DNA from 3 places in the Streptomyces sp. NPDC023481 genome. Region 2 is predicted to be linked to each of the others. Evidence: riboswitches for the same ligand, from Rfam matches in the RefSeq annotation. Region 2 holds a riboswitch; each other region holds the start of a gene.
The links. A riboswitch is a leader RNA that binds a small molecule or an ion and turns the genes downstream of it on or off. The one in region 2 is predicted to bind cobalamin.
Positions count from the first base shown of each region.

Region 1 (7,580 bases), on a different contig from region 2:
CGTCGGACAGGGTGGCCTTGCCGTCGGCGGTGGCGCCGGCGCGGCCGGGGCCGAGCGCGGAGTCGGCCCAGCGCGCGACCCGGGCCGCGCCGGCCAGACCGGTGCGGGCCATGACGGCCAGTTCGGCGGGGGCGGGTGTGCCCTCCGGCGGCCGGGGTGCGGGGCGCTGTGGGCGCCGCTGGTTCACAGCTCTGGGGGCGGCGGCCAGGGGTCGCGGTCGGACGAGTCGAAGCCTGGAGTCGCGCGGGATACGGGACGTCACGGGTGCAGTCTTCCGGTTGACGGTCCGAAAACCCAAACGGAATGTCACCGGGGGCGACGGGGCTGGCCAAGGCACGGGGGCCGGGACCGGTCGTGGCGGCCTGGTCGGGCCGGCCGTACGGCTTCAAACGGAATGCTCCCCACCGGTACCGGCGGGTCACGGCGGGGTCACATCAGCGGGGTCAGGAACCGGCGCAGGCGTTCCTCGTACTCGGCGGGGTCCGCGTTCCACATCGCCGCGTGCGGGGCGTGCTCGACGGTGTGCAGGGCGACGAGGTCGGCGCGGTGCCGGGCGAGTCGGCGGGAGAACTCCCAGGGGGCCACCTGGTCCTGCGGGCCGTGCACGATCAGGGTGGGCACCCGCAGCCCGTCAGGGTCGACGATCTCGGCGACCCGGTCGGCGTGCAGCCCCACCCGGCCCTGCGCGGCCCGCACGGCGAGCGGCAGCAGCGGCCCCGGGGTGTGCCGGGCCCTGGCCAGGGCCCGCAGGGTGGCCTCCCAGCTGAGCACCGGTGAGTCCAGGACGAGCCCGGCGATGCGGTCACGGACCGCGGAGTGCTCGGCGGCGCGCAGGGCCATGGTGGCGCCGGTGGACCAGCCGAGCAGGACGACCCGCTGGGCGCCGTGGCGCACGGCGTGGCGGATCGCGGCCTCGACGTCCCGCCACTCGGTCTCGCCGAGGTGGTTCAGCCCGTCCGGCGAGCGCGGGGCGCCGAGGTCGCCGCGGTAGGCGAGGGCGAGGACGGGCAGCCGCCGGTGGTGCAGGAAGCCCATGACGTTCATGGCCTGCTCCCGGGTGGTGCCCAGGCCGTGCACGGCGATCACCCAGGTGTCCCGGTGGCCCGGCACGAACCAGGCGGGCAGCGGGCCGAGTTCGCCGGGCACGTGGACGTCCTCGTGGTCCAGGCCGATGGCCGCGCGGGGGTTGCCGACGTACACGTTCGGGGTGAGCCACACCGCGTCGCCGGGGGCGAGGGCGCCGTGGGTGACGCGTTCCAGGCGGCGCACGACGGTGTCGGCGCTGTGCGCGGCCGCGTCCAGGAGGGGGCCGACGACCGCGTGGGAGCCGTCGCCGGCGAGGCCGTAGATGCCGGGGCGCAGCGCGGCCAGGTCGCGGGTGAGCGCGATCTGCCCGGCGGCCGCGCGGTGCACGGTGAGGCGGGGCTCGGTGGGCAGGGGCCGGCCCGGCGGTGCCTTCAGCGCGGCGTCGCTGGCGAGCCGGCCGGCGACCACGGAGGCCGTGCCGGCGGCCAGGGCCGCGGTGAGTGCGGTGGCGGTCGCCTTCACAGTGCGCACGGCACCAGTGTCGGTGGGGTGACGTCCGTCGGCCAGCGGAAACGCCGACCGTGCGGGCGCGGGCGGTTTCGGCACCGCCGGGAGGCCGCGCCGCCACCTGGCGCGGAACGGGTTGCTGCTCGGCAAGGGGTCACCTCCGTTGGCCGTATCCCTTCAAGCGTTCCCCCGCCTCGCGGAGTTGTGCCTCCGTCAGCAGGGACGGCGTCAGGCCCGGCACCGAGGACGCCGTCAGCCACAGGCGGCACATCCACTCCAGCTGGGCGGTGCGGTCGTAGGCCTGGTCGAGGGTGGCGCCGTAGGTGATCGTGCCGTGGTTGCGCAGCAGGCAGCCGGAGCGGCCGGCGAGGGCGCGGAGCATGCCCTCGGCCAGTTCGTCGGTGCCGTAGGTGGCGTAGGGGGCGACCCTGACCGGGCCGCCGAGGGCGCCGGCCATGTAGTGCACCGGGGGCAGCTCGGCGACGAGCGTGGAGACCGCGGTCGCGTGCACGGCGTGGGTGTGGACGACGGCGCGGGCGTCGGTGGTGCGGTAGACGGCGAGGTGCATGGGCAGCTCGCTGGTCGGCACGAGGGTGCCGAGCACCTGGCGCCCGGTGAGGTCGACGCCGGTGATGTCGGCGGGGGTGAGCCGGTCGTAGGGGACGCCCGACGGGGTGACCAGCACGAGGTCACCGGTGCGCGCGGAGACGTTGCCGGAGGTGCCGACGACGAGCCCCTCGACGACGGTCCGGCGCGCCGTCGCGACGACCTCCGCCCACAGCCGGGCGACGTCCTGCCGCCCGGCCCCCTCACCCGCCGGGTCTGCCGCCCGGTGTGCCTCGTCGTCCGTGTTCCGCAGCGGTTCGGCCATGCCGTGATCCTGCCAGCCGGATCACCGGTGAGCGGGTCGGATCGGCCGCTTCCGCGGGGAGACCGTACGGCCGAACGGGCGGATCCAGTGATGAAACGCCCGAAATCCGCCCGTATGCGGCGATCCCCGGGCCTTCAATGGCCTCTCTTGCCCACGGGACGACCGCCGCCGCCCGCGGTCGTCCGCCACCCCGGGGAGACGCATGGCCCGTGAACGCACCCTTGTCCGCCGCCGCGCCGGTGTTCTCGTGGCGGCCACCGCGGCCCTCGCCCTCGCGGGCACCGCGCCCGCGTCGGCCGGCCCGGCGGGACCCGGGGCACCGGCCGGACCGGTCGGGACGGCCGGGACGGCCGGGACCCAGGCGGTCGGCCTCGCACGGCCGGACGGGATCCTGCTGGCCGCAGGAACGTCACTGCCCGCCGGTCTGCCCCGGGGGCACGACGTCTCGTCGCACCAGAAGCGCGTCGACTGGGCCGCCGCCGCGGCGAAGGGCGCCCGGTTCGCGTACGTCAAGGCGACCGAGTCCACGACCTACCGCAACCCCTACTTCTCCGGGCAGTACTCGGGCGCCCGCACGGCCGGGCTGCTGCGCGGCGCGTACCACTTCGCCCTGCCCGACCGGTCCTCCGGCACCCGGCAGGCCGCGTACTTCGTGCGGTACGGCGGCGGCTGGCGGGCGGACGGCTGGACGCTGCCGCCCGCGCTGGACATCGAGTACAACCCGTACAGCACGCGGCACAAGTGCTACGGGCTGGGCAAGGCCAGGATGGTGCGCTGGATCCGGTCCTTCAGCGACGAGGTCAAGCGGGAGACGGGCCGCCGCCCGGTCATCTACACCACGACCCAGTGGTGGAAGCTGTGCACCGGCAACAGCCGCGCCTTCTCCGCCTCCAACCCCCTCTGGATCGCCCGGCACGGCACCTCGCGGCCGGGGGCGCTGCCGGGCGGCTGGCACTACTGGACGTTCTGGCAGTACGCCGGCGCGGGCAGGCTGCCGGGTGACCAGAATCTCTTCAACGGCTCCCTGAGCCGGCTGCGGATCCTGGCGCGGAACCGGTAGCCAAGGGGCGTCTGGGGCGAGGGGGCCAAGCGGAATCTCTCGCGCGCGTTACTGACACCCCCACGCCCGTCCCAGTTCATCTTCCGTTCACCCAGGTTGCCTACGTTCGACCCGCCAATGACCTCGAACGATTGCCTGGGTAAATGGAAAGCTTCTCGCTGATCCTCGCGATAGTGGTCGTCACCGCTCTCGCGTTCGATTTCACGAACGGTTTCCACGACACCGCGAACGCGATGGCCACCACCATCTCCACAGGCGCCCTGAAGCCGAAGATCGCGGTCACCATGTCGGCCGCCCTCAATCTGGTGGGCGCCTTCCTCTCCGTGGAGGTCGCGAACACGATCTCCAAGGGTCTCGTCGACGAGACCGGCATCCGTCCCGAGGTCATCTTCGCCGCCCTGGTCGGCGCGATCCTCTGGAACCTGCTGACCTGGCTGGTGGGCCTGCCCTCCAGCTCCTCGCACGCCCTGATGGGCGGCCTGGTCGGCGCCACCGTCGCCTCCGCCGGCTTCGGCGCCGTCCACGGTGACGTACTGGTCACCAAGGTGCTGCTGCCGGCCGTCGCCGCGCCGATCGTGGCGGGCCTGGCCTCGCTGCTGGCCACCCGGTTCTCCTACGGCATCGGCGGCACCGCGGACGGCGAGGCCACCCGCAAGGGCTACCGCGCCGGCCAGATCGCCTCCGCCGGCCTGGTCTCCCTGGCCCACGGCACCAACGACGCCCAGAAGACGATGGGCATCATCACCCTCGCCCTCGTGGCCGGCGGCTCGCTCGCCCCCGGCTCCAACCCTCCCACCTGGGTGATCCTCTCCGCCGGCCTGGCCATCGCGCTCGGCACCTACATCGGCGGCTGGCGCATCATCCGCACCATGGGCAAGGGCCTGACCGACCTGGAGCCGCGCCAGGGCTTCGCCGCGCAGACCAGCGCCGCGACCGCCATCCTGGCCTCCTCGCACCTCGGCTTCTCCCTCTCCACCACGCACGTCGTCTCCGGCTCGGTGATGGGCGCGGGTCTGGGCCGCAAGGGCGGTGTGGTCCGCTGGTCCACCGCGACGCGCATGTTCGTCGCCTGGGCGCTGACCCTGCCGGCCGCCGCGCTGGTCGGCGCCGGTGCCGAGTCCGTCACCGGCCTCGGTGACTGGGGCACCGCCGCCGTCGCCGTCTTCCTCGTCGCCGCGAGCGCCGCGATCTGGAAGATCTCCCGCCGCGAGGTCGTCGACCACACCAACGTGGTCGAGGAGCCCGACGAGCCGGCCGGTGTGGTCACCACCGCCATCGCCGCCGTGATCCCGCCGCCCACCGGCACGGTCGCCCCCGACCTGGGCCTCACGTTCCCGCAGCAGACCACCGCCCCCGCCGAACCGGCCCCGGCCGGCCCGCCGGCCGCCACGGTCTGACCCCGCGTCACGGTTACTGAAGGAAGCATCCCCATGAAGATCGACTGGGCGGCCCTCGGCTCCGTCTTCGGCGTCAGCCTCGCGTTCACCGTGGGCCTGGTGGCCCTGTTCACCCTCGGCATCAACGGCCTGGCCCGGCGCGAGAAGGCCGCGGCCCAGGGCGGCTCCGCCGGGCTGGCGGTGACCGGTGCGTACGTGTGCTTCGCGGCCTGCGCGGCGGCGGTGGCGTACGGCATCCACCTGATCGTCGCCAAGTCCTGACGGCCTCGTCCACCTCATCGCCGCCACACCCCGACGGTCCCGGACCGTCCCCCAGGCCCTGCCGGGCGCCCCCTCCAGCGGGGCCCGGCAGGGCCTGGGCGTGTCGGCGGTGTGGGCCTCAGCACAGTCCGGCGTCCCAGGTCAAAGGCAGGTTGACGGTCGTTTGGGGCGCGTGGTGGACTGCCTGGGCCAACTACGGCGGCAGGAGAGGAAGCCGGTGCGAATCCGGCGCGGTCCCGCCACTGTCACCGGGGAGACGAACCCCGGGAGCCAGGAACTCTCACCGTCGATTCACGTCGTATTACCAGGGCGCGGACACCCTGAGTGAGGACACATATCGCCATGCCCGGCTGCCGAACGACGACCCCTACCAGGCCCGTTCCCGTCCCCACGGCCGGCTGAACCGATGGGTGCCGATCGCACGTACGCGTACGGCGCCGCCGCCGGCGTCCTCGGGGACCTGCTTCTCGGCGATCCGCGCCGCGGGCATCCCGTCGCCGCGTTCGGCCGGGCGGCGGGCGCCGTGGAAGGCGCGTTGTGGCACGACCACCGTGGCTGGGGCGCCCTGCACACCGCCCTGTGCGCCGGCGGCTCCGTCGCACTCGGCGCGCTGGCCGCGCGTGCCGTACGCCCCTCCCCTGCCGCCTCCGTCGCGCTGACCGCCGCCGCCACCTGGGCCGTCGTGGGGGGCACCTCGCTGGTCCGGGAGGCCCGCGTGATCGGGCGTGCCCTGGAGTCCGGGGACGTCGAGGCGGCTCGGGCGCGGCTGCCCCATCTGTGCGGCCGGGACCCGCAGTCGCTGGACGCCGACGGGATCGCCCGGGCCGTGGTCGAGTCGGTCGCCGAGAACACCTCCGACGCGGTGGTGGGCGCCCTGGTGTGGGGCGCGGTGGCCGGGGTCCCGGGGCTGCTCGGCTTCCGCGCGGTCAACACCCTGGACGCGATGGTGGGGCACAGGTCGCCGCGTTTCCGGCGGTTCGGCTGGGCCTCCGCCCGCCTGGACGACGTGGCCGGCTGGCCGGGGGCCCGGCTGACCGCCGTACTCGCCGCCGCGTCCGGACCGGATCCGCGTGGCGCCCTGCGCGCCTGGCGGGCGGACGCGCGCCGGCACCCCAGTCCCAACGCCGGGCCCGTGGAGGCCTCCTTCGCGGGTGCCCTCGGCGTCCGCCTGGGCGGGACGCTCTCCTACGGCGGCCGGGTCGAGCACCGCCCGGTGCTCAACGGCGCCACCGGACGGCCGGTCCGGGTCACCGACATCGACCGGGCCGTACGGCTCTCCCGCCGGGTCGGCCTGCTCGCCCTCGGCAGCACGCTTCTCGCGCGCCGAATCCTGAAGGGACGCGGCAAGTGAACGGTGGTCTCCTCGTCGCCGGCACCACCTCCGACGCCGGCAAGAGCGTCGTGACGGCCGGCATCTGCCGCTGGCTGGTCCGCCAGGGCGTGAAGGTCGCGCCGTTCAAGGCGCAGAACATGTCCCTCAACTCGTTCGTGACGCGCGAGGGTGCCGAGATCGGCCGGGCGCAGGCGATGCAGGCCCAGGCCTGCCGGGTCGAGCCGACCGCGCTGATGAACCCGGTGCTGCTCAAGCCCGGCGGCGAACAGAGCAGCCAGGTGGTGCTGCTGGGCAGACCGGTGGGCGAGCTGAGCGCGCGCGGGTACCACGGCGGGCGCCAACAGCGGCTGCTGGGCACGGTGCTGGACTGCCTGGCCGAGTTGCGGGGCACGTATGACGCGGTGATCTGTGAGGGGGCGGGCAGCCCGGCCGAGATCAATCTGCGGCGGACCGACATCGTCAACATGGGGATCGCGCGGGGCGCGCGGCTGCCCGTGCTCGTCGTCGGCGACATCGACCGCGGGGGCGTCTTCGCCTCCTTCTTCGGCACGGTCGCCCTGCTCTCCCCCGAGGACCAGGAGCTGGTCGCCGGCTTCCTGGTGAACAAGTTCCGCGGCGATGTCGGCCTGCTGGAGCCCGGCCTGGACATGCTCCGGGACCTCACCGGGCGGCGGACGTACGGCGTGCTGCCGTTCCGGCACGGGCTCGGCATCGACGAGGAGGACGGGCTGCGGGTGTCCCTGCGGGGCACCGTACGGGAGTCCACGGTCACTCCCCCGGTCGGCGAGGACGTGCTGCGGGTCGCCGTGTGCGCGATCCCGCTGATGTCCAACTTCACCGACGTGGACGCGCTGGCGGCCGAACCGGGTGTCGTGGTGCGGTTCGTGGACCGGCCGGAGGAGCTGGCGGACGCCGACCTCGTGGTGGTCCCGGGCACGCGCGGGACCGTACGGGCGCTGGCGTGGCTGCGGGAGCGGGGGCTGGCCGACGCCCTGGTCCGGCGGGCCGCCGAAGGGCGCCCGGTCCTCGGCGTCTGCGGTGGCTTCCAGATCCTCGGCGAGCACATCGAGGACGACGTCGAGTCCCGCGCCGGGGCCGTCCCCGGCCTGGGCGTGCTGCCCGTCC
Region 1 is NZ_JBVHJE010000014.1:195,910-203,489, reverse strand. Features, by position in the region: gene ACZ3ZD_RS26095 (hypothetical protein) at 1-262, opposite strand, end outside; gene ACZ3ZD_RS26090 (alpha/beta hydrolase) at 430-1,557, opposite strand; gene ACZ3ZD_RS26085 (class II aldolase/adducin family protein) at 1,688-2,404, opposite strand; gene ACZ3ZD_RS26080 (lysozyme) at 2,607-3,464, shown strand; gene ACZ3ZD_RS26075 (inorganic phosphate transporter) at 3,608-4,861, shown strand; gene ACZ3ZD_RS26070 (hypothetical protein) at 4,895-5,122, shown strand; cobalamin riboswitch at 5,262-5,424, shown strand; gene ACZ3ZD_RS26065 (cobalamin biosynthesis protein) at 5,529-6,473, shown strand; gene ACZ3ZD_RS26060 (cobyric acid synthase) at 6,470-7,580, shown strand, end outside.
Region 1: it holds a riboswitch for cobalamin, as region 2 does, so the genes downstream of both, ACZ3ZD_RS26065 (cobalamin biosynthesis protein) here and ACZ3ZD_RS31370 (prenyltransferase/squalene oxidase repeat-containing protein) in region 2, are expected to answer to the same signal.

Region 2 (7,580 bases):
ACAGTGCGGTCAGGTGGAAAGCCACACGGCAGGACCAGGACGACGTCCGGCTGTGCGGCGCGTACCGCATCCCAGGTCATCGGCTTCGTGTGCTCGCCGGGCGTGGCGAGAAGAGGTTGGCCTCCGGCGGTGCCGATCTGCTCGGGCACCCAGTGTCCGGCGGGCCACAACGGGTCGAGCCACTCGATCGCCACCACCCGGGGCCGGACGCGTCCCGCGACCGCCGCGCGGACCCGGTCCAGGCGGCCCAGCAGGGCTGCCCGTCGGTGCTCGGCGCGCTCCCGCACGCCGAGCAGTTCGCCCACGCCGACCAGGCAGTCCAGGACATCGTCGAGCGTGCGCGGCTCCAGGCTGAGGACCCGGGTGTCGGCGTCGAGCAGCCGCACCGCCCGGCTGACCTTTTCGTAGGACACGGCGCACACGTCGCACAGGTCCTGGGTGAGGATCACGTCGGGGCGCAGGGCCGCGAGAGCCTCCGTGTCGAGCGTGTACAGCGACGAGCCCGAGTGCGCCGAGCCGCCGACGGCGTCGGAGATCTCCCTGCTGGTGAGTGCGTCCTGATCCAGATCCGCTCCGGTCACGACGGGTACCGAGGCCACCTCGTGCGGAGGCCAGTCGCACTCGTGGGTACGGCCGACCAGCCGGTCCGACAGTCCGAGCTCGGCGACGATGTCGGTCGCGGCGGGCAGCAGGGAGACGATGCGCATGCCTCGACTGTAGGTCCCGCCACGGCCGACAGCGCTGGTGTCAGGCGCCCCAGCGCAACGAGACCGTGTCGCCGACACCGAGGACCGTGCCCCGCGTGGCGGAAGTGAACGCCGAGCCGTCGATGCTGACCTTCCACGTGTTCGATCCGCTGTTGGCCTTGCCGTTGACGGCGGTGATCGTGGCGGTGCCGGAGGACGGGGTGACGCTCGTGACGCAGCCGGACGGCGTGGCGGCGCTCGCTGCCGCGTCGAGGAGGGCGCCCAGCGTGGTCGTCGAGCCGGTCGGGGTGAGGGCCACGGAGCACACCTTCAGGTTTCCCGCGCCGTCGTCCACCGTGAGTCCCAGCTTCGTGGCCGTACCGGCGGTGAGGGAGGACTGGCTCACCCACTGGGGCGCACCCGGCGTCGTGGGAACCGGCGGGGTGGCCGTGAAGCCGCCGCCGGCCACGGCCCGGAGTCCGTCGATGGACGCGTACGCCGCCGGTGAGGTGTCGGACGGCAGGTACTTGAAGCCGCCGCCCGGGTTGAACTGCTGGGCGATCAGGAAGTCCACCGGTGTCCTGCCCATGGAGGTGAGGAAGTCACCGGTCTGCGGGTTGATGCCGCAGGCGTTCAGGCCGGACACCGCCCAGCCGTTGGAGTCGGTGTTGACGCCGAACATGGCGTTGAAGGCGCCGCTGTTCGGCACGAGCTTGCTCTTCAGGAACGCCTTGGCCTGTACGACGTCCGTGTCCGTGTTCGGCACGCCCGACACGCACAGGGCGGCCATCGCCGCCCCTGTCATGTCGATGTCGCTCGCGGCGGAGAGCTGGCTGGGGTTGCCCTCGGCCTTGCTGTAGTTCCAGCCGCCGTCGTTGTGCTGGTTGGCCCGGATGCGGGTGACGACCGCATCGCGCAGGGCCTGCGGGATGCGTGCCTGCCCGGACTGGGTCTTCGCACCGTTCAGGGCGAGTGCCGCGAAGACGGTGCCGTTGAAGTTGGCGGACGGGCCGATGTAGCCGGGTTCGGCGGTCTGCCAGTAGCCGTAGATGTCGGCGATCAGGTTGCGGGACGCGGAGACGCGGGAGGGGTCGATGCCCGCGGCGTAGGCGTTCAGCGTGGCGCGTTCGTAGTCTGTGACCACGGGGGAGGTGGAGGGCCAGCCGGCGGTGGAGAGCAGGTTGCGGTAGACGGTTCTCGCGTTCTTGCTCGGGTCGCCGCCGGGCGTCACGTCCACGGCGGCGGTTCCGGCCGAGGCGAACGCGCTGAAGGCCCACTCGTTGGACAGGCCGGAGCCGGCGTACGAACCGTCCGCCGCTTGCAGCGACTTGAGGTAGGTGACGCCGTTCGTCTTCGACGTGGCGATCTGCGCGGGTGTGGAGGTGGCCGCGGCGGGCAGCGTGGTGAGGGCGAAGGCGCCGAGCGCGGCGGCCGTGGCGAGGGCGGGACGGCGGTAGGACAGCGAACGGGGCATGGCCTGCTCCTTGGACGGAGGACGCCGGCCGGACCCGGTGCGGGGCCGACGGTGGCCTGCGGAGCAGCGGGCGTGGCCGCCGTCCGGAACGCGTGGACCGGCTTCCAAAGGTGCTTCACCGCTTGGGCATTCGGGCTCGGGCCGGTCCCTGCCGTCCCACACCGCTGCGCGTCAGCCCCGGATTCCCACCGGGTTCCCCCACTCGGCAGTGGGACGGTATCGGACGCGTGACCGAGCCGCCAGTGTTCACCTCGGCCGGCCGGTGGACCACCTTGACGGTGTCTGTGAGACGTGTTCAAATCCCGCTGATACGCAACAAGTTCCAGGGGAAGCCGGTCGAAGTCCGGCGCTGACCCGCAACCGTGGGCCCGGTACCGCCGGGCGAGCCGGAATGCCTGGGGCGTGTTCAACAGCAACAGACGCCGTCGTGGACTACGGCGTGGTGCGACCAGCTTCCGGCTGCGGGGAACTCCTCGTCCGACGGAGGCCCTCTGCCACGTCCGCGCCCGCGTCGGGCAGGCGCGAGGGGGCCGTGGTGCGGACGGGGAAGCGAAGAAACGGGAGAATCGGGGGCGCGCGAGGCACGGCACTCGTGTCCGCCCTGTTCATCCTGATGGCGGCCTGCGTGACGTTCTTCGCGACGGCACCTGCCGCCGCCGAGGGTGTCGGTGACTGCACCTCGGCCAAGGGTGCCGTCGTCGCCGTCGACTTCGGGGCGTTCGGCGGCGAAGTGGAGCGCGGTTGCGACACCACGCCCACCACGGGCTACGACCTGCTGCACGACGCCGGCTTCACCACCACCGGCACCCAGCACGACGGCCCCGCATTCATCTGCCGCATCGGTTACGGCGCTTTCCACTCCGGCACGCAGTACCCGACCCCGGACAAGGAGTCCTGCGTTCTGACCCCGCAGGCGACGGCGTACTGGTCGTACTGGACCGCGTCACCCGGCCAGGACGAGTGGACCTACAGCCAGTACGGCGCAAAGGACCGCAAACTCAAGGACGGCGACGTCGACGCCTGGGTCTACGGCGGCACGGACGTCGGCGGCACGACGGGCAAGCCCGCCTTCACCCCCGACGACGTACGCGCCGGCGCCACCCACACACCCGACCCGGGCGGAACGCCCACCGGCGCCCCCGGCACGGTCGACCTGACCGCTGCCGCAGCATGGCTCAAGGGCCGCCTGACCGACGGCGAGCGCATCGTCGACGACGGAGCAACCACACCGAACTACGCGCTGACCGCCGACACCGCCTACGCTCTCGCCGCGGTGGACGGCGAGAGCGCCACGCTCGACAAGGTCACCGGCTTCCTCGCCGCCCACGTCGGCGACTTCGGCTACCCGAACGGCGCCGACCAGGCGCCGGACGCCACCGCCGTCGCCCGCCTCGCCCTCCTCGCCGAGGTCACCGAACGCGATCCGCGTGCTCTCGGCGGGCGCGACCTCATCGACGTCCTCACGAAGAACGTGTGCGCGGCGGGCCCCGAATCCGGCGACGCGCACCCGGGCTGCACCGCCGAGGGCGACTTCCGGTCCGCGTCCTACACCGAGGGCCAGGCCCTGTCCGTCCTGGCCCTCCTGCGCGCCGGGGTGGCACCCCCGGCCACGACCGTCGACCGTCTCACGCAACTCCAGTGCAAGGACGGCGGCATCACCAGCATCCTCATCCGCGCCGGCGAGTACTGCGACGGTGACCCCGCCACCACCGGCTTGGTCGCCCTGGTGCTGCACAAGGCCGGAGGCCACGACGACGCCGTCACCCACGCTCGCACCTACCTGACCAAGACCCAGCGAGCGGACGGCGCCTTCCCCGGCTATACCGGATCCTCCTCCGGCAGCGTGACCGCGACGGCATACGCCGCGCAGGCCCTGCGCGCTCTCGGTGACACCGAACGCGCGGACGCGGCCGTCGGCTGGCTGTCCCGGCACCAGCTCAAGGGCGGCGGCTTCGGCTTCGAGGAGACCGACACCGACCCGGCCCTCTACGCGACTCCGCCCGCCGTCCTCGCCGGTGCGGGAACGAGCCTGGTCACCCTCACGACGAAGAAGCCCGTGCCTCCGTCCGAGCCGCCGACCACGCCCAGCGGCTCACCGAGTGCTCCTACGGGCGTGGGACCGGATCTGAAGAAGGGTGTCGCCTACCTCACCAGGGCGGCCAACCTCAAGCGGGGCCAGTACTACACCGCCGGTACCGGTTCGGCCCGCGCCGATTTCGGCCTCACCATCGACGGCGCCTATGCCCTCGCCGCCACGGGCCTGGACAACGCCAGGCTGCGCGGCATCGTCGACTTCCTCGACCACCGCGGCAAGGACGGCGAGGGCCGCACCGTCGACGACTGGACCGGCATCGGCACGCCGTACGCTGCGGGCGGCTCTCTCGGGAAGACCGCGCTGCTCGCCGAGGCCGTCGGCCGCGACCCGCGTCACTTCGCGGGGCACGACCTGATCGCCGCGCTCGCGAAGGCCGTCTGCACCAAGCCGAGCACGGGCCCCGACCGCTCCTGCGCCGCCGAGGGCGCCTACCGGTACGCGCCCTCGGTCTTCGCCCAGTCCCTGGCCGTGATGGCGCAGCTGCGTGCCGGTGAGAAGGCGGCGGCCAAGCAGCCGATCACCTACCTCGAGAGCCTCCAGCAGCCCAGCGGCGCCTGGCCGAGTCTGATTCCGTCCACCATGGACTCCGACGTGGACTCCACCGCCATCGCCGCCATGACGCTCGACCTGGCGGGCGGGGCCAAGGCGGACAAGGCCGTGGACAAGGCGCTGACCTGGATCGCGTCCAGGCAGCTGGCCGACGGCGGCTTCCCCGGCGCCGCGGGTGACTCGGTGAACTCCGCCGCCCTCGCCGTGCAGGCGCTCTCCCTGGACGCCGGCGAGTACACCTCGAAGATCACCAAGGCACGCAGGTTCCTCGCCTCCCAGCAGAACACCGACGGTGGCTTCAACGTCGCCAAGGGCGGTCAGCGCGGCTCCGACCTGCGCGCCTCCACCCAGGCCGTCGGCGGCGCCACCGGCATCTCGTTCGGCAGGCTGAAGCGCAGCCTCACCGGCACGTCACCACAGCCCACACCTACACCCACAGCCATGCCCAGCAGCAGTGGCCCGGACATCGTCACCACGGGTGAGTCCGGTGGCGGCGACGGTGGGACGACCGCGAACGGGGGTGGCGGGGGCGGTGTCCTCGCTTCCACCGGTGCCCAGGCCGGTGCCCTCGCCGCGATCGCCGCCCTGCTGGTGCTCGCCGGCCGGCGCACGGTGATCGTCGCCCGCCGTCGCACGGACACCGGGAGCGGACGATGAACCGCATCGGTCTCCTTCGCGTGCTCGCCGTACTCGGCCTGACGGCCGGGACGGTCGCGGCGACCGCCACCCGGGCGGCCGCCGACCCGCAGCCCATGGGCCGCTGCACCACCACCTCCGGCGTCGTCCTCGCCGTGGACTTCAGCCACTGGGGCGGCCCGATCCTGCGCTCCTGCGGCACCACACCGACGACGGGGTACGAGCTGCTCAACCAGGGTGGCTGGAGGACCGTCGGCACCGGTCACGACGGCCCGGCTTTCGTCTGCAGGATCGGATACAGCGGCTACAAGAGCGGTCAGCAGTACCCGACGCCCGCCCAGGACGACTGCGTGCTCACCCCGCCGGCCTCCGCGTACTGGTCGTACTGGCACGCGGATCCCGGAGCCAGGGACTGGAGCTACAGCCAGCTGGGCGCCATGCTCTACAAGCCCAGGCCCGGCAGCGTCGACCTGTGGGTCTTCGGCGGTACGAACATCCAGGGCACCGAAGGCCGCCCGAAGGTCACGCCGGACCAGTTGCGCGCCCACAACACCAGGCCGCAGGGTGACGCGGGCAGGCCCGGATCGACCCACAGGGCGCCGTCCCTGCCACCGGACGTCGACACCGGCCCGGTTCCCGTACGGCAGACGACGACACCCTCCGAGCCGCGCTCACCCGAACCCGAGAAGCCGAGGCCCGGCAAGTCGCCGAGCCCGTCGCCGTCGCCCACTGCCACCACGAGCAGCCCGGCGCCCACCGCGTCGAGCCCGGCTACCGGTAGCGGTACCCGGGTCGTGAATGCCGAGCCTGCCGCCGATGCCAGGCGCGACTCGGGCTCGCTCGTACCGGTCGCCACCGGCGCCGGGCTCGTGGTCCTGATCGGCGGCGCCGCCGGCTACGTGGCACACCGGCGTCGTCGTACCGAGTGACCGCGGTGGCCCGAACGACCATGGAGGTGTCGCCGGCCGTCACGGTGTCCGACGGCGGCGGCCGTCGCCTCCCGCGCACGCTGCATCCCGCCGCCTGGTGGGTGTGGGCCCTCGCCCTGGCCACCGCCGTCAGCCGTACCGACAACCCGCTGCTGCTGGTCCTGGTGCTCGCCGTCCTCGGCTACGTCGTCACGGCCCGGCGCACCGAGGCACCGTGGGCGCGGGGCTTCAAGTACTACCTCTACCTCGCCCTGACGGTCGTGGCGATCCGCGTCGTCTTCCGCGCCGTGTTCGCCACCGGCGTCACCCCGCACGACCACTTCCTGTTCTCCCTGCCGCACATACCCACTCCCGACTGGTACGCGGGTATCAGGATCGGCGGCCCGGTGTCGCTGGAGGCGCTGCTGTCCTCGGCCACCGACGGGCTGCGGCTGGCCTGCATGATGTGCTGCATCGGTGCCGCCAACACCCTCGCCAACCCCAAGCGTGCCCTGCGGGTGCTGCCCGGCGCTCTGTACGAACTCGGAGTGGCGGTCACCGTCGCGATCAGTGTGGCGCCGCAGCTCGTGCAGAGCGTGCAACGCGTCGGCCGCGCCAAGAAGCTGCGCGCGGCACGGACACACGGGATGAAGGCGCTGCGCGGCATCGTCGTACCCGTCCTGGAAGACGCGCTCGAACGCTCCCTGCGGCTGGCGGCCGCCATGGACGCGCGCGGCTACGGCCGGGCGGGCACCGCCACCCGGCGCTCCCGCCGCGTCACGGGTGCCCTGATGCTGCTGGGCATGTGCGGGCTGTGCGCGGGGGCGTACGGGCTGCTCGACGCCTCGGCGCCGGCGCTCCTGGGGCTGCCGGCGATGGCCGTCGGAGCCGTCCTGTGCGTCGCGGGCCTGCGACTCGGCGGCCGGCGCGTCACCCGCACCGTGTACCGGCCCGATCCCTGGAGCCTGCCCGAGTGGGCCGTCGTCGGCAGCGGAGTGTTGTCCGCGATCCTGCTCTTCAGCAACCTCGGCTACGACCCGGCCCAGCTCAACCCCACCTACTACCCGCTGACCTGGCCGGAGCTTCCCCTCGTCCCGACCGCGGCGGTCCTCCTCGCCGGAACGGCCGGTTTCCTCGCCCCTCCGCCCAGCCCCGCCCAGAGAGCCGGTACACCGTGATCACCTTCGACCAGGTCACCGTCCAGTACGAGGACGCGGCCGAGCCCGCCCTGC
Region 2 is NZ_JBVHJE010000019.1:174,341-181,920, forward strand. Features, by position in the region: gene ACZ3ZD_RS31360 (cobalamin-binding protein) at 1-707, opposite strand, end outside; gene ACZ3ZD_RS31365 (prenyltransferase/squalene oxidase repeat-containing protein) at 748-2,160, opposite strand; cobalamin riboswitch at 2,264-2,393, opposite strand; cobalamin riboswitch at 2,444-2,577, shown strand; gene ACZ3ZD_RS31370 (prenyltransferase/squalene oxidase repeat-containing protein) at 2,774-5,461, shown strand; gene ACZ3ZD_RS31375 (hypothetical protein) at 5,458-6,369, shown strand; gene ACZ3ZD_RS31380 (energy-coupling factor transporter transmembrane component T) at 6,390-7,526, shown strand; gene ACZ3ZD_RS31385 (ABC transporter ATP-binding protein) at 7,523-7,580, shown strand, end outside.

Region 3 (7,580 bases), on a different contig from region 2:
TCCGGCCGGCCTATGACGTCCACTACCTCGGCCGGCCCCGGCGTTCACAGGCCACTGGGTGCTCCACATCACACCAACGGCGCGGAACTCACCGTTCCGATCAACCGACCGATGAGGTGAGACCCGTACGCCCCGGGAGCAGCGCCCCCGTCCGTCGAACCGCCCACCACCGCCCCACCCCACACGGCCGGCGATTCAGGCGGGTCCGCCCAGGCAGCGGCCCCAGCCAGGACTCGATCGCCGTCGACCCGGCCACTGGCAAGGTCACCGACGTCCTGCGCTTCGCCGACTACCCGATGCCGGCCGAGCTCACCCGGTGGGGCATCGACGCCCACACCGGCACCCTGTTCGGCCTCGCCAACCAGATCGCGCTGGCCGTCCTCGCCCTGGCCCTGGTCCTGCTCACCCTCTGGGGCTACCGCATGTGGTGGCAGCGCGGCCGCGGCTCCGCCTTCGGCCGCCCGATCCCCCGCGGCGCCTGGCGGCAGGTACCGGTGTACGTGCTGGTGCCCGGCGCAGCGATGGTCGCCGTGGTCGGCTACTACGTCCCGCTGCTCGGGATCCCACTCGCCGCCTTCCTCGTCGTGGACCTCCTCCTCAGCCGAATCTCTCGCCGCCGCACCGGGCACGCACACGCCTGAACCGACCGGCCGGAGCGACGACCCCACGCCGCACGCCGCACGCCGCACGCCGCCGGGAGGAGTTCCATGAGGGGCAGGTGAACACCAACTCGTCCACAGCCGGACGTGGCGAAAGCTGCATCAGGAAATTCGCCGCCCCAGCCCGGAATCCGTCCTTCTGGTGCCGACTGCTGGACAGCGGAAAAGGCTTCGGCGAATGCGGTCCATCAACACTCCTCCCGGTTCAAGAGCCGCTGTTGGCCCTGTCCGAGACCGGCGGCAATGGCGCGCAGCTGCGATCCTTATCGTGGTCCTGCGCCACTTGCTCCTCGCGACATTGTGCTGTCGGCGCTTGCATCGTGTGACGTGCAGTGGCTCAGCAACGCGGCGAGGGAGCCGTCGACGAGGCGGTAGCGCACGACCCTACCGTCCTTCTCGCCCTCCACCGCGCCCGCGGCCCGCAGCAGACGCAGGGCCTGGGACACGGCGGTGTCCCGCATCCCGGTGACCACGGCGAGGTCAGAGACGGCGATGGGGCCCGCCTCGTGGAGGGCCAGCAGCAGGGACAGGCGTCCGGGATCGGAGAGCAGGGAGAAACGGTCGGCCCAGGCGCGTACCCGCCCGGGCTCGCCGACGGCTGCGATGGCGTCGCAGACCCGATGGCCGTCGATGGTCCGCTGCCCGGCACGTTCCGCGGGGACGAGATGCATGGGCCCATCATCGCAGTCACCGGCACCCTGCCTCCATACCTCATCAGTTGTGCAGCCTTGCAGCCGCGACCTCCTGCCTTCTAGGGTGGGCGGGCCGTGGTGTTCGGGAAGACCGGTGACAGTCCCTCAGGGACTCAGTCCGGAGCGGCCCTCGCCACTGTGATCGGGGAGTTCCCGCCCCAAGCGTTGCCACTGGCCTCACGGCCGGGAAGGCAGGGGCGGGCGCGATGACCCGTCAGCCAGGAGACCGGCCACGGCAGCACGAAACTGATCCACGAGGTGCTGGAGCGTGACCGTATGACCCTGTCCCCAGGCGTGCCCGAAACCACCGCCGCCCCTTCCTTCCGCTGGCGCCGCGAGGACACCGTCCGAACCGCCGGCCTCCTGGCTGTCATCGTCGCCCTGCACGTGGTCGCCTTCGGCATCCTCTTTTTGCTCGTCGTGCCGCACCACTACGAGGTCGGGACCAAGGCGTTCGGGGTGGGTCTGGGCATCACGGCCTACACCCTCGGTATGCGGCACGCCTTCGATGCTGACCACATCGCCGCGATCGACAACACCACCCGCAAGCTGATGGCCGACGGCCAGCGGCCGGTGTCGGTGGGCTTCTGGTTCGCGCTCGGCCACTCCAGTGTGGTGGTCGCCATGGCCGCGCTGGTCGCCGGCGGCGCGAAGCTCGCCGGCACCCTGATGAACGACGGCTCCCACACCCACCAGGTCCTCGGCACCGTCGGCACCACCGTCTCCGGAGGGTTCCTGTACCTGATCGCCGCCCTGAACCTGGTCGCTCTGGTCGGGATCGCGCGCGTCTTCAAGGCGATGCGAGCCGGACGTTACGACGAGGCGGAGCTGGAGGCCCACCTGGACTCGCGCGGCTTCATGAACCGCATTCTGGGCCGGCTCACCAAGTCCATCCGCCGTCCCGGCCAGATGTTCCCGCTCGGCTTCCTCTTCGGCATCGGCTTCGACACCACCACCGAGGTGCTGCTCCTCGCCCTGGCCGGTAACGGCGCCGCGGCCGGCCTTCCCTGGTACGCGGTCCTGTGCCTGCCGCTGCTCTTCGCGGCCGGTATGAGCCTGTTCGACACCCTGGACGGAACCTTCATGAACTTCGCCTACCAGTGGGCGTTCTCGAACCCGGTCCGCAAGGTGTTCTACAACCTCACCATCACCGGCCTGTCCATCGCAGTGGCCTTCTTCGTCGGCACGATCGAGCTGGTCGGGGTGCTGCACGACAAGCTGGGCCTCAGTGACGACGCCTCCGGCTGGATCGCGGGCCTGGACCTGGACAACGTCGGCTACGTCATCGTCGGCCTGTTCGTGGTGGTCTGGGCCGCGGCCATCGGCTACTGGCGGCTGGCCAAGGTCGAGGAGCGGTGGAACGCTCGTACCGCGGACGCAGGTTGACCTGACTCGGGCGGGCGCCGGCCACAGAAAGGCTCCCGCAAGGATCTGCCTTGCGGGAGCCTTTCGTTGTACCGCCTGCCGACGTGAAGGGTGAGAAGACGATCACGAGGCAGGACGCCTGAGGTGTGCTACGGCGTCACGGCTTGAGCAGCAGGCTGTCGCCGCGCTCCTTGGCGGCGGCGTAGCGCTTGGCCACGTCCTGCCAGTTGACGACCTGCCACATGGCCTCGATGAAGTCGACCTTCTGGTTCTTGTACTGCAGGTAGAAGGCGTGCTCCCAGGCGTCGAAGACCAGGACCGGGGTCGAGCCCTGGCCGACGTTGCCCTGGTGGTCATAGACCTGCTCGACGATGAGGCGGTCGCTCAGCGGCTCGTAGGCGAGCACACCCCAACCCGAACCCTGGGTGGTGGCCGCGGCCTTGGTCAGCTGGGCCTTGAAGCCGGCGAAGGAGCCGAAGGACTCGGTGATCGCGTCCGACAGGTCACCGACGCCGTCCTGGGCCAGGGGCTCGCCGCCGCCGTCCTTCGGGCCGGTCATGTTTTGCCAGTAGATCGAGTGCAGGATGTGGCCCGAGAGGTGGAAGGCCAGGTTCTTCTCCAGCCCGTTGATCGAGCCCCACGACTCCTTGTCCCGCGCCTCGGCCAGCTGCTCCAGCGTGTCGTTGGCGCCCTTCACGTACGCCGCGTGGTGCTTGTCGTGGTGCAGCTCGATGATCTCCGGGCTGATGACCGGGGCGAGCGCCGAGTAGTCGTACGGAAGTTCCGGGAGCGTGTAAAGCGCCATGTCCAACGTCCTCCGACGTTATTGCGAGTCGTATGCAGGTGCACGCTAGCAGTAAGAACGGTACCTTGCGATCAGGCGTTGGACCTAGGACCTCGCATGTCGCGCCGGCGCCATAAAGGCAGCCCGTGCACCCGACTCCTCGACCGCGGCGAGAAAGGCAGACACGTGACCGCGACTCCGCCGTCGGCCCACCATGGCTCGGCGACGCCCTCGGAACTCCCCACGCTGCTACGTCTCCACGGCCTGCGCTGCACCGCCAGTCGCCTGTGTACCCTCAGGCTGCTCTCTGCATCGGGAGCCCACCTCTCGTCCGCGGAGGTCTGCAGCGAACTACGTCGGCTGGCCGTGCCGTTCGACCAGGCGACGGTCTACCGAACCCTGGAGACCCTGACCGACGCCGGCCTGACACACGCGGTCCACGGACCGGGGCCCAAGCGTTATGGCGTCAGCTCCGAGCCACACCATCACACGGTGTGCGAAGCATGCGGCCAGGTGGGCGATCTGGCGGCCGATCACCTGAAGGACGCCGTGGAGCGGATCGCGGAACTGGCCGGTCTTCACGTAGGCGCGGCTGGTTCGCTGCTTTTGTACGGCCGATGTGCCCGCTGCAGCGGGTGAAGGCGCGGGCGCCCGAGTGGAGAATTTCCAGCTCGGGCTGAAGCTCGTGTCAGCCTTGGGCAGTGACGACCAGCTGCTCGTTCCTCGCTCAGGACATACACGGCAACCAGAGCGTGAACGGCCTTGCGATCGCAGGAAGAGTGGCTCCGCGGAGAACTTGCCTAAGGTTCGCGCCCGGTTGAGGAGATGGATCTCCCCCATTCAGTGGCCGAGGCGCACCGCTGGCGGTGGGCCTCGTCAGGGTGTCGTCGGCGAACGTGATGTGCGACTCGACCTGCATTCTGTCGATCCTCGCGCCCGGCCGGGGCCCCATCGGTCTCCGTCGCGAGCAGGGCGACCACGGCATGTCGGGCGACGCCGATGACGATCGTCCGGCTCCACCGAACGGAGAGCGACGCCGGTCGGTGCGAGCCGACGCCGCCAGAGGTCCCCTACTCGGCGGCCTGCTGCGCCGGCACCGCGCCGGCCATGCCCGCCTCCCACTTCTCCTCGATGCGGCCGAACTTCCACACCGCGAAGGCGAAGACCCAAGTGGCGAAGAACAGGCCGACGATGACGTAGCCGACGATGTTCAGGTCGAGGCCGGAGATCCAGTCCCAGAACGCGCCGTGAAGGTCGGCCTGGTCCGCCACCAGGCCCAACAGTTCGACCGTGCCGATGATGAGCGCCACCGCTACTGACAGGCCGGTCATGGTGAGGTTGTAGTAGACCTTGCGGACCGGCTTGGAGAACGCCCACTCGTAGGCGAAGTTCATGAACGAGCCGTCGATCGTGTCGAGCAGCGACATGCCGGCCGCGAAAAGAATCGGCAGGCACAGGATGGCGTACCAGGGCAGCCCGGCAGCGGCGCTCGAGCCGGCGAGGACGAGCAGCGCCACTTCGGTCGCGGTGTCGAAGCCGAGACCGAAGAGGAGGCCCACCGGGTACATCTGCCACGGCCTGGTGATCGTCTTCATCGTTCGCCCGAGCAGGCGGTTCATAAACCCGCGATTGTTGAGCTGCTCCTCCAAGGCGGCCTCGTCGAACTGGCCGGCACGCATCTGCCGGAAGACCTTCCAGATACCCACCATGATCATCAGGTTGATGATCGCGATGAGGTAGAGGAAGGTCCCGGAGACGGTCGTGCCGATCCAGCCGGTGATGTCGTGCAGCTCGGAGTTGTCGTTCTCGACGGGACCGGCCAGCGCCTTTACGCCGAGAGAGAGCAGGAACGCGAGGCCGAAGACGACCGTGGAGTGGCCGAGGGAGAACCAGAAGCCGACCGACAGCGGGCGCTTGCCCTCGCCCATCAGCTTGCGGGTGGTGTTGTCGATCGCCGCGATGTGGTCGGCGTCGAAGGCGTGCCGCATGCCAAGGGTGTACGCGGTCACGCCTATGCCTATGCCGAAGGTCTGCTTGCCCAGGCTGTAGTGCTCGGGCGCGACCAGCGCCACCAGCGTGAACCAGCCGATGACATGCAGCGCCAGGATGAAGGCCGCCATCCCGCCGACGCTCGCCCACTCCTTGCGGGTCATCGCGGTACGGATGCGGTGCCACGAGATGCCGCGAACCGCGGCCGGAGCGGTCGGCCGGGCGGAAGCGGGATCAGGTGTGGTGGTCATGGGGAGTGACCCTTACTTCTCGGTGAGCGGCTGTTTTCAGCCGCGCCTTTCAGCTTTCTGCGTATCAGTTGCAGCTACAAGCCTGTCGCAGTAAAGCCCCCGCCACTTCTCGGTCAAAGAATCGGAAAACCCCCTGCTCAGCGGCATCCTCGAACACCTCATCGCACCGCTCACCCTCCAAGGCCAGGTCGGATTCACGTCACGGGCCCACTTATTGCAGAATGTTCGCAATAACTTTAGGTTCGCAGGAAGGTGCATCATGGGCTCTCCGATCGTTCTCGGTATCGAGTCGTCCTGCGACGAGACCGGTGCGGGCCTCGTCCGGGACGGACGCCTGCTCGGCCATGCGGTGGCGTCGAGCATGGACGAACATGCCCGTTACGGCGGCGTGGTGCCCGAGATCGCCTCCCGCGCCCATCTGCAGGCCCTGCGCCCGGTGGTTAGGCGAGCACTGGACCAGGCGGGGCTGCGCCTGTGCGACATCGGTGCGGTCGCCGTCACCACCGGACCGGGCCTGTCTGGCGCGCTCCAGGTCGGCCTCGCAGGGGCGAAGGGGATCGCCTACGCGCTGGGTGTCCCGCTCTACGGCGTGCACCACCTTGCCGGCCACGTCGCTGCCGACACCCTGGAGCACGGCCCGCTGCCCGACCCGTGCATGGTGCTGATCGTCTCCGGCGGCCACACCTCGCTGCTCCTCGTGCGCGACCTGGCCAGCGATCCGATCGCCCACCTCGGCGACACCCTCGACGACGCCGCCGGCGAGTGCTTCGACAAGGTCGCACGGGCCTTCGGCCTGCCGTATCCCGGCGGTCCGGCCATCGACCGCGCTGCCCGCGAGGGCGATCCACGCGCCGTCGGCTTCCCTCGCCCGCTTCCGGGTTCGTACGACTTCTCCTTCTCCGGGTTGAAGACGGCGGCGGCCCGCTGGGCCGAATCCCACGCCGGACGCGAACTGGCCGTCCACGACGGGGCCGCGTCGCTGCAGGAGGCGGTCGCCGACGTCCTGACCCGGAAGGCAGTCGCCGCCTGTGTGGAGCACGGGGTGGGCACGCTGGTCGTCGTCGGCGGGGTCGCCGCGAACTCGCGGGTGCGGTCATTGGCTGAGGAGCGCTGCCGGGCGGCTGGCATCGCACTGCGGGTACCGCCGCTGAGGCTGTGCACGGACAACGGCGCGATGATCGCCGCCGTCGGTGACCTCCTCGTGCGGGCCGGGGCCGAGCCGGCGCCCTTGGACGTGTCGATCGATCCGTCGGCACCGTTGGAGTACGGGGCCCTGCATCCGGTGGCGGCCGGAGCGGTGGCTGCGTGATGGACATCCGTGTCGTCACGTCCGACGCTCTCCTGCCGCACAGCGCGGACCTGCGCTCCGTCTATGCTGACGCGTTCTGCGCACCGCCCTGGAACGAGGACGAGGAGAGGGCGGACGCCTTCGTCGCACGGCTCGCTGCGGACGTACGGCCTCCGGGGTTCACCGCCGCACTCGCCTTCGACGGACAGAATGCCGTGGGTTTCGCTACCGCTTGGGATACGCCCGTACCCTTCCCGGTCGACCGTTGCTATCCGCAGGCGGCCGCCGGTCTGGGGACGAGTCGTACCGAGGAGTGGTTGTGCGGGGCTCGCGAGGTCGACGAGCTCGCGGTCCGTGTCACCGCTCGCGGAAACGGGATCGCGGCCGGCCTCCTGAAGGCGGTGACCGAGGAGGCCCCGGACGGCCGCGCCTGGCTGCTCACCTCCCTCCGGTCGGCCCGGGCCATGGCCTTCTACCGCCGCGAGGGCTGGACCCAGGCCACTCACCCCTCCCCTGGCGGCCACGGAGTCGCGGTCTTCCTTGGGCCCCGCC
Region 3 is NZ_JBVHJE010000004.1:14,489-22,068, reverse strand. Features, by position in the region: partial or broken gene ACZ3ZD_RS10395 (PepSY domain-containing protein) at 105-641, shown strand; gene ACZ3ZD_RS10390 (ArsR/SmtB family transcription factor) at 923-1,330, opposite strand; cobalamin riboswitch at 1,411-1,600, shown strand; gene nicT (Nickel transporter NicT) at 1,628-2,737, shown strand; gene ACZ3ZD_RS10380 (superoxide dismutase) at 2,874-3,521, opposite strand; gene ACZ3ZD_RS10375 (Fur family transcriptional regulator) at 3,618-4,139, shown strand; gene nicT (Nickel transporter NicT) at 4,571-5,740, opposite strand; gene tsaD (tRNA (adenosine(37)-N6)-threonylcarbamoyltransferase complex transferase subunit TsaD) at 6,000-7,049, shown strand; gene ACZ3ZD_RS10360 (GNAT family N-acetyltransferase) at 7,049-7,580, shown strand, end outside.
Region 3: it holds a riboswitch for cobalamin, as region 2 does, so the genes downstream of both, nicT (Nickel transporter NicT) here and ACZ3ZD_RS31370 (prenyltransferase/squalene oxidase repeat-containing protein) in region 2, are expected to answer to the same signal.